DNA from 3 places in the Candidatus Symbiopectobacterium sp. NZEC135 genome. Region 2 is predicted to be linked to each of the others. Evidence: riboswitches for the same ligand, from Rfam matches in the RefSeq annotation. Region 2 holds a riboswitch; each other region holds the start of a gene.
What was found. A riboswitch is a leader RNA that binds a small molecule or an ion and turns the genes downstream of it on or off. The one in region 2 is predicted to bind thiamine pyrophosphate.

Region 1 (3,277 bases), on a different contig from region 2:
CGTGGCGCAGGTCACCGTCGGCATACTCCGCCATGAACGCCATCATCAGCGAATGCGGGAATGGCCAAGGCTGTGAGCTGATATAGCGCAGATTTTTAATACGAATATTGCTCTCTTCCATCACTTCACGAGCGACCGCCTGTTCGAGCGTTTCGCCCACTTCCACGAACCCCGCCAGCACGGTATACATATTGCCGCGGTGACGCTGATGCTGCGCCAGCAAGATCTCTTCGCCACGCCGGATCGCCACGATCACGCACGGGGCGATTTGCGGGTAATAACGCTCTTTACACTGCGGGCACAAGCATGCCAGCTCCGTTTTGCTGTGCACCATTTTCTGTCCGCAATAGCCGCAAAACTGGTGCGAACGATAAAACTCGGCGAGTTGCACACCGCGCCCTGCCAGTTGAAACAGCGCCACGTCTTCATCCAGCAGTTGGCGTACAGAATCCATCTGCGACGTTTTCTGGTGACTGACCAGCCACACGCATTCCCCCTGCCACTCCCCTATCTGGCGTCCAACAATGCCTTCCAATCCGCACTGCGCCGCGGTGCCATGCGGGAGTTTCCCTTCGGGTAGCCACACTTGACTCTCATGGCTGACCACCCACCATCCATGCTCATCACCTTTTAATGTTTGTTCCATATCTTTTCTATTGCTCCACAGACACTTCACTGGCATTTTAACTGTCAGGGATATGGCAGAATTTTATCGTCACCGATTGTTCTTTCTTATCAATGCACGGAGTCAACAATGTTAAACCAATTACAAAGTCTGACTGAGTACGTTGGTGGCAATAATGCGTTAATCGACCAATGGCTACAAGCGCGCAAGCAACTTCTGGTTGCTTACTATCATCTGGTCGGCATTAAGCCAAACAAAGATAAACACACCCCGCTCGATGAGCAGGCTTTGGATGATTTTTGCCACAACCTTGTGGACTATCTTTCCTCCTGCCATTTCCATGTCTATGAGCGCATCGTGCAAGAGGCGGTTGCACTGAGCGATCAAAAGCTGGCGCAAACGCACCGTCTGTCGCTGGCGTTACAGGCCAATACGCAATTCATTATGGATTTCTACGACAGCAGTCTGGCGGCTGCTATCGATCACGATAATTGCATCGGGTTTCAACAAGCGCTATCAAGCGTCGGTGAAGCCATGGCGGAACGCTTTGCCCTGGAAGATCGGCTGATTCGTCTGGTCATAGAGAAAGAATAACGCCATCGCCCCACCTTACATTTTGACAGCGCCTCTCAGACGCCCTAAAGTGTCATCGATAGCCTCATTGTCATGGGGTTATTGCCCCGTAAACGGTTTCTATGCCAATTACCGGGCGTATCTTGTCGGAGTGCCTAGCGTGTTTATGTCCTACATAAACCGCAGGCTGAGACCGTTTATTCGGGATCCGCGGAACCTGATCAGGTTAAAACCTGCGAAGGGAACAAGAGTAATCCATTCTGTTTTGTCACCGTTATCACCGCCATGTCGTTACCGGCATAGCGCGTAAAATCGGGGCCAAGGCAACCATAATTACTCCCTGCGAGCTCCAGACAAGCATTTTTCCTTAACCATAATTCAGGAACATGCTATGCCTCAATCACCCGCTACAACACCTAAAACCCCGTCTGGCCGTCGTGAAAAGCGCGAAGCCGCCGAGACGTTTATTCATAACCTGCGCGGCACCACTTTCCCTAACTCCACGCGTATCTACCTTACCGGATCGCGCAGTGATATCCGCGTACCGATGCGGGAAATCACTCTTAGCCCAACGCTGTTAGGTGGCGACAAAGACAATCCCCGCTATGAACCTAACGAAGCCGTGCCGGTATATGACACGGCGGGGCCGTATGGCGATCCCGACGCACGGCCGGACGTGCGTACCGGGTTGGTCAAACTGCGTGCCGATTGGATTGCAGAACGTAACGACACCGAGCCACTTTCTGGCGTCAGTTCCCGTTTTACCCAGCAGCGATTGGCGGATGCCGGGTTGGATCACCTACGCTTTGAACAGTTGCCGCAGCCCAAACGCGCCCAGTCAGGCAAGTGCGTCACGCAGTTGCACTATGCGCGCCAAGGGATCATCACGCCGGAAATGGAGTTTATCGCTATCCGCGAGAACATGGGGCGTGAGCGCATTCGCAGCGAAGTGCTGCGCCACCAGCACCCAGGACAAAGCTTTGGCGCGATCCTGCCGGACAACATCACTCCGGAATTTGTGCGCCAGGAAGTCGCCGCAGGCCGTGCCATCATCCCGTCCAACATCAATCACCCCGAATCTGAACCGATGATTATCGGGCGCAATTTTCTGGTCAAGGTAAACGCTAACATCGGCAACTCGGCGGTCACCTCGTCTATCGAGGAAGAGGTGGAAAAGCTGGTCTGGTCCACGCTGTGGGGGGCAGATACGGTGATGGATCTCTCCACCGGACGCTATATTCACGAAACCCGTGAGTGGATCCTGCGCAACAGCCCGGTCCCCATTGGTACCGTTCCTATTTATCAGGCGCTGGAGAAGGTCAATGGCGTGGCGGAAAACCTCACGTGGGAAATGTTCCGCGATACGCTGCTTGAGCAAGCAGAGCAAGGGGTTGATTACTTCACCATTCACGCGGGGGTGCTGCTGCGCTATGTGCCAATGACCGCACAACGCCTGACCGGCATCGTATCGCGTGGCGGCTCCATCATGGCGAAGTGGTGCCTGTCGCACCATCAGGAGAACTTCCTCTACGTCCACTTCCGTGAAATCTGTGAGATTTGTGCGGCCTACGACGTTGCCCTGTCGCTGGGCGATGGCTTGCGTCCCGGCTCCATTCAAGATGCCAACGATCAGGCACAGTTTGCCGAGCTGCATACCCTGGGTGAATTGACCAAAATCGCCTGGGAATATGACGTGCAAGTGATGATTGAAGGGCCGGGGCATGTGCCGATGCAGATGATTCGCCGCAACATGACCGAAGAGTTGGAGCACTGCCACGAAGCGCCGTTCTATACATTGGGGCCGCTGACCACCGATATTGCCCCCGGTTATGACCACTTCACCTCCGGTATCGGGGCCGCGATGATTGGCTGGTTCGGTTGTGCCATGCTCTGCTACGTCACGCCGAAAGAACACCTTGGGCTGCCCAACAAAGAGGATGTGAAGCAAGGGCTTATCACCTACAAGATCGCCGCACATGCCGCCGATCTGGCGAAAGGACACCCCGGTGCGCAGATCCGCGATAACGCCATGTCCAAAGCGCGCTTTGAGTTTCGTTGGGAAGACCAGTTCAATCTGGC
Region 2 (3,277 bases):
GCCGAGGGCGATACGCAGGGATGTCCACAGCGTTTGCCACAGTGCGGGCCGTTTCAGCACCGTCAGCATTGCCGGATTCAGGCCGTCCAGCACCACGGCCAGCAAGGGGGGCAGCAGCAATAACAGCGCGGCGACGATAATCACGGTATCGCCCAATCGTCCGGACAGTGAATCTTGCGGGTTGCGCCAACGCAATTGCTGGGTATTGCCCACAGCAAACCACGATCCGAGTCGTTGGCTGAGTAGCACCAACCCCAGACAACAGATCATCTGGATCAGCGCCAGTCCTGCCGCGCGTGCGGGATCGTAATCAAAGCTCAATGCCTGATAGATAGCCAGTTCGATGGTGGTGGCGCGCGGGCCACCGCCGAGAGAGAGTACGGTGGCAAAACTGGCAAAGCAGAGCATGAAAATCAGTGCTGCACTGGGCAGGATCTGACGCCGCAACCACGGCCATTCAATAAGACGAAAGGTTTGCCAGGCATTCATGCCCAATTGGGCCGCTAGCTGACGCTGTTCCGTAGAGATGGACTCCAGGGCTTGCAACAGCAGACGTGTCGCCAGCGGCAGATTGAAGAACACGTGGGCCAACAGAATCCCTTGCAGGCCATAGGGGGAAAAGGTGTAGTTGATGCCGAGCGCGCTTAAACCTTGTGCCAGCCAGCCCTGTTGCCCGTAAACGCGCAGTATGCCAAATACCGCCACCAACACCGGTAACACTAACGTCATGGCGCACAGGCGCAGCAGCCAGGTTCTGCCAGGGAAATGGCGGCGGTAGAGGGCGCGTGCCAGCACAATGGCTGGCAGCGTGGAGAGTAGCGCCGAAAGCAATGCCTGCCAAAAGGTAAAGCGCACCACGTACCACACATAGCTGTCACCCCATAGCGTCTGCCATGGGGTATCGGGTGCCTGATGCCAGAGCGCGCCAAACGCGAGCAGGGCAACGCCTGCCAGCAGTGCCGCGGTAAACAGCCCAGGCCAGAGCCAGTGTGGGATCAGCGGCTGAGGGCGCGTTGCCATGCCTGAATCCACTGCCCGCGCAGGTCCGCCACCTCTTGTGCGCTAAAGGACAGCGCTTTTTCCGGGCGAGCCAGCGACTGGAACCCTTCCGGCAGTGCCACGCCAGTGACCGGATACATCCAGTTGGTGGTCGGGATCAGGCTTTGGAACGTCGGGCTGAGGATAAACTGCATAAAGCGGTTTGCGAGTTCCGGCTGCTTACTGGCGGTCAACTGCCCGGCAACCTCAACTTGCATATAGTGGCCTTCGCTGAACAGTGCCGCCGCGTAGTTGGTCTTTTTCTCTTCGATAATGTGATAGGCCGGAGAGGTGGTGTAGCTCAGTACCATATCCGCTTCGCCCTTGAGGAACAGGCCGTAAGCTTCACTCCACCCTTTGGTGACGGTAACGGTTTTACGTGCCAGTTTTTGCCAGGCATCGGGTGCTTTATCGCCATAGACTTTTTGCATCCACAGCAGCAGTCCCAGCCCCGGCGTACTGGTGCGCGGGTCTTGATAAATCACCTTTAGCGGTTGATCGCTGTTGATCAAGGCATCAAGACTGGTCGGTGGATTTTTTAGCGTGTCTTTGTTGTAGACAAACGCGAAGTAGCCGTAATCGTACGGCAGGAACGTGGCATTATCCCAGCCGCCGGGCAGCGTTAACGCCTCGGTTTTCACGCGGTGTGCGGTAAACAAACCGGTATCTGCTGCCGCTTTGAGCAGGTTGTTATCCAACCCCAAAACGATATCTGCTTTGCTGTTTTTGCCTTCCATGCGCAAGCGGTTTAACAGGGCAACGCCATCTTCCAGCGCGACAAAATTCAATTCGCACTCGCACTCTTTTTCGAAGGCTTTTTTAATCGCCGGGCCGGGGCCCCATTCAGACGCGAACGAGTCATAGGTGTAAACGGTCAATGCGGGTTTGGCATTAGCGACAGCAGAACCGAACAGCAGGGCTGAGAGGCCGAGCACGGGAAGCAATAAACGGGATAATAGCGACTGTAACACTTTGCACTCCTGGGTAAATTAGGGTGGCAAAGGACTTTGAGGCAGGCGAATGCACTCTCAAATCCCTTCGCCGGTATTAACCGGATCAGGTTCGACGGGTATTTTCTCAGCATAAATACCGTGCGTTGACGATGCGATATCATCAACAAACGGCCTGCACCCCGTTGAGAACGTTATTATTGTAAAGGGTTTGTAGCATCAGGGAAAGTCGGCATCATGCTCCGGTGGCACAAACCAGGCGGATTTAAAGTCGAACCAGCCCAACATGTTCATGCGCACGCCGCGCATGCTGCGCTGCCCCTGCAACTGTAACCAGTGGTGAAACAGCGGGTGGATCTCACCGCTTTCAATCAGACGTTGGCTGAAGTCAGCGATAGAGAGCGTTTGACTGTGCCAGCGCTGCGCGTCTTCTTGTAGCGAGTCGCTCAGGCAATGACGCAGCAGCGGTAACTCATACAGCAGGGCAAACAGCGAGAACTCCAGCGGCGGATAGCAGTTGACGCTGCTCAGCCAGATGTCGCTTTCCGCGTCTCCCTGATACCATTGCTCGTAGTCGACTTTCTGTATGTGCAGCGTCACGCCCTGCTGCGCCAGTAGGCCATGCATGATCTCGCCAATGATGCGGTACTCGGGGTGCTCCTGATAAAACGTCAGGGTGATATCCGCCAGGCCAGCAGGTTTCAGCGGTTGATTCTCAAAACGCTGGTGATGCCAACGAGGCAGTAAACTATACGCTGGTGACCAGCTATGTCGGTGGGTGCTCGTTGTCTGGCTGAGTAGCGTGATAGGGTGGAAGATCTGGCTGATCCAGCGGCGCACCTCGCTGTTCGCGCCATGCGCAGAGCGGGTGTCATACAGCAGGAAATAGCACCCTTCCTCCATGCGGCTTTCCAGCTCGTCGCGCGTGGAGGTGTCACTTTGTACCTGAATAGACACCGGCAACTCTTCGGAGGCGTCTGGCAACACCCATATATTGACCTCATCGATCAGCGCCCGGTAGCCGAAATAATCGTCAAAGGCTTTTATTTTCAACTGACTGTCGCTGTTTTTCTCCACCGCATAAGGGCCGGTGCCGACAGGGTGACGCGCAAAATCGCCCTGTGTCTGCCAGTCGTGGGGCAGGATCATGGCATGTGCGCTGCCGAGCAGCCAGGGGAGCCAGCCATCGGGTTCGCTCAGTTCCACATCAATCACAAAGGGAATGGGGGAAGTCACGCGTGTGATGTGTGAGAATAATGCCTGCGATGTCAACCGCATCAGCGAGGCGA
Region 3 (3,277 bases), on a different contig from region 2:
TCCCATCTCAAGCAACCCTTGCCCTTGCGCTTTCATCTCCGTTTCTGTCGTCGCCGCATTGCATGCCAAGAGCGCCGCCGCCTCCGGAAGATTAGGGGTTATCAGTGACACGCGCGGCAACAGCACCTCACGGATCGCGGCGATCGCTTCAGGTGCCAATAGCGGATCGCCGCTTTTCGCCAGCATCACCGTATCCAGCACAATATAAGGTACAGCATAGCGTTGCAGACGTTCCGCAACGGCTTCAACAATATCACTTTGCGCCAGCATGCCGATCTTCGCACTGTCGATACGCACATCGCACAATACAGAATCCAGTTGAGCCGCTACAAAATCAGGTTCGATACGATAAACCGACTGCACTCCCTGCGTATTTTGTGCCACCAGCGCAGTGATCACACTGGTGCCATAGGCACTCAGGGCAGAGAACGTTTTTAGATCAGCCTGGATCCCAGCACCACCGCTGGGATCGGTGCCCGCTATCGTTAACGCATTTATTCGGGGAGCGTTCTCTTTTATAAGGCGCATGCCTGTGCCTCCTGACGCAATAGCGCAAGCGCATCCAAAAATGCAGGTGTAAAACTGCCCGGCCCGCTGGACTGCGCAGCGGCACGCTCCCCTGCCTGCGCCATTACGGCACACGCTGTTGCAACCTGAAAGAGCATGTCCCCGCCGCGTGCACAAAATGCCGCAACGACGGCGGAGAGTGCGCACCCGGTACCCACCACACGCGTCATCACCGCATGACCACCGTTTACCGCGCAGACGCGCACACCGTCGGTGACGTAGTCCACTTCCCCCGTCACCGCTACCACGGTTGACCAACGCGTCGCCAGTTCGCGTGCAGCCGGGATGGCAGTAAAGGAGGCATCATGACTGTCAACGCCTCGGCCCTGAGAAGCGACGCCAGACAGTGCGATAATTTCCGAGGCATTACCGCGAATCGCCGCCGGTTTGTAAGGCAGCAATTTGTGTACAAAATCAGTGCGAAAGCGCAACCCGCCAACCGCGACGGGGTCCAGCACCCAGGGTTTTCCCGCTTGATTAGCGCTCTGCACCGCAGCCAACATGGCATCGGCGCGCGTGGATTCTAACGTCCCCACGTTAATCAGAAGCGCATCGGCCAACGTAGCAAACTGTGCCGCCTCTCCCGGATCCACCACCATCGCCGGGGATGCCCCGAGCGCCAACAACACATTGGCGGTAAAAGACTGGACCACATCATTGGTCAGGCAATGGACTAACGGCGAAGCCGTTGAGAAATCGAGCAAAAATGCCGCCGCGTGGGCAGCAGAAAAATCGGTGGGCTGGTCGTTCATCATTACTCCCAACCGGCGTGCAAGAAGACGGTAGCCGATCGGAATACCGAGACTTCCCTACGCTGGCATTATCCAGATCAGGTGGTACGGGTATTTCTCAGCCTTCACAAAGAAGGGCACCCCGAGTCATCGCAACATCAATTTACTGTGGTACTGCCACAGCAAAACATATTCAGGATAATCATCAAAACAACGTGTGTAAATTGATTTGTATTCGCCTCCCGCCAAAGGGCGATTGCCAGACCAGACATTCATTCACCGCAGAGTAAAAGGAAAGCAGTAGGGTCAGTTTTTCACACATGCCCACCCAGTCCCTTTCCCTACCTGCGTGTGCCCAGGCTGGCATTATATTCTTCTACATGGCGCTTATACCCTTAAATAATTAGTGTTATGCACAGGGGAAACATGAGATCGCCCCGATAATTTGACACGGCGAAAGGATTAGGTATACCAATACCATGAGCAGACAAGCCCGCTTAAGTATGGGTGGTTAAGTGGGGAAATTAATAAATAGTGGAAACTACGAGGCGTTGTGTTATTAACCAGCTAACGATTAACGCTCCTGCTTTCCCCACACCTCGTGTTACGCATTTTTTTACATAAGACGCTATAAAAAAATATTTCATGCCGGCGTATCTGGTGTATATTGGAAAATCAAAAAATATCTTGTAAGCTAATAATGTCTCTTCTTTTTAAAGGAACACCATGATGAGTTTTGACGTGCTAAGTAATATTCGTACTCTTCGCGCTCAGGCCCGAGATACCGATCTTGAAACCCTGGAAGAACTGTTAAGCAAATTCACTGCAATTGTGGAAGAGCGCCGCGAAGAAGACAGCAAAATTCAGAAAGAGCAGGCAGAACGTTTGGCAAAACTGGATGCCATTCGTGCTCAACTTCTTGAAGACGGCATTGATCCGGCTGAACTGCTGGAGAGCGTGAAATCCAAACCGGCCAAGGCCAAACGCGATCCTCGTCCGGCAAAATATAAATATATTGATGAGAATGGCACCGAGCAAACCTGGACTGGCCAAGGCCGTACGCCGAAAGCAATCCGTGAAGCCATTGATGGCGGAAGCAAAACGCTGGAAGATTTCGAGATTTAATTTGTTCTCTTCCTTGCCGTATTAGCGCGCGTCACTTGTCTTGTTATGCATGGAGTAATGTTGTACTCCATGCATATCTTTTCTAATCTGTAATCGTTATCTTCACCTGCGTTTCGCCTTCCTCGACAAAACGTTTTATCCCCCAAAGACCTGATTAAAATGACGGAAAAATTAATACCGCAGGTGTATTAGCATGCGTATCAATCAGGATCCGATTTTCTTTGATCGTTTGCAGCCAACAAAAGAAGCGATATCCCTAAGACGCAATACTGCGATGAAAGACAGCTTCGATGTTATATCCATCAGGATCGCGCACGAATGCCGCATAATAATGGGCATGATACAGCTCTCGAATTCCAGGCTTACCATTATCCTGTCCGCCTGCCTCGATTGCCGCGCGATAAAACGCATCAACAACATCACGCGTCTCAGCACTAAAAGCAAAATGCGCCGCCGGACAAGGTAATGCTTTTCCTTGATAGATCCAAAATTCGCCGCCAGGATCGCTGGACTTTCCATATCCTTCCAACACGCCAAAACTTACTGCATGATTAAAATCTTTAATCAGACGATAACCTAACGGTGCCAACGCGCTTTCATAAAACTGTCGACTGCGATCAATATCTGTCACCGGAACACTTAAATGATCTAGCATTGAACGTTCCCCCTGTTATAAACACGAAACCGCCTGCACATTACACCTGCAACTTGAAGTATGACGGGTATAGCGAAAAAATATCGCAATGCTGCCGCATCGTAGCCTGAACTCGCCCTACCAGATGCTGACCCTGGTCAACATTAATGCAGGCCAGAATAACGCGTTAATGAGGAAGATTACGGATATTAATACCCGC

Region 1: another riboswitch for thiamine pyrophosphate. It lies ahead of thiC (phosphomethylpyrimidine synthase ThiC); the one in region 2 lies ahead of thiB (thiamine ABC transporter substrate binding subunit).
Region 3: another riboswitch for thiamine pyrophosphate. It lies ahead of thiM (hydroxyethylthiazole kinase); the one in region 2 lies ahead of thiB (thiamine ABC transporter substrate binding subunit).

What each region holds. Positions count from the first base shown of each region.
Region 1 covers NZ_JAGFPF010000045.1:22,596-25,872, reverse strand. Annotated here, with positions in the region: gene nudC (NAD(+) diphosphatase) at 1-646, opposite strand, end outside; gene rsd (sigma D regulator) at 755-1,219, shown strand; TPP riboswitch at 1,336-1,459, shown strand; gene thiC (phosphomethylpyrimidine synthase ThiC) at 1,590-3,277, shown strand, end outside.
Region 2 covers NZ_JAGFPF010000002.1:52,622-55,898, reverse strand. Annotated here, with positions in the region: gene thiP (thiamine/thiamine pyrophosphate ABC transporter permease ThiP) at 1-1,020, opposite strand, end outside; gene thiB (thiamine ABC transporter substrate binding subunit) at 996-2,009, opposite strand; TPP riboswitch at 2,054-2,183, opposite strand; gene sgrR (HTH-type transcriptional regulator SgrR) at 2,208-3,277, opposite strand, start outside.
Region 3 covers NZ_JAGFPF010000001.1:83,366-86,642, reverse strand. Annotated here, with positions in the region: gene thiD (bifunctional hydroxymethylpyrimidine kinase/phosphomethylpyrimidine kinase) at 1-528, opposite strand, end outside; gene thiM (hydroxyethylthiazole kinase) at 516-1,319, opposite strand; TPP riboswitch at 1,357-1,453, opposite strand; gene J5224_RS00375 (H-NS family nucleoid-associated regulatory protein) at 2,025-2,423, shown strand; gene J5224_RS00370 (VOC family protein) at 2,680-3,078, opposite strand; gene J5224_RS00365 (DMT family transporter) at 3,245-3,277, opposite strand, start outside.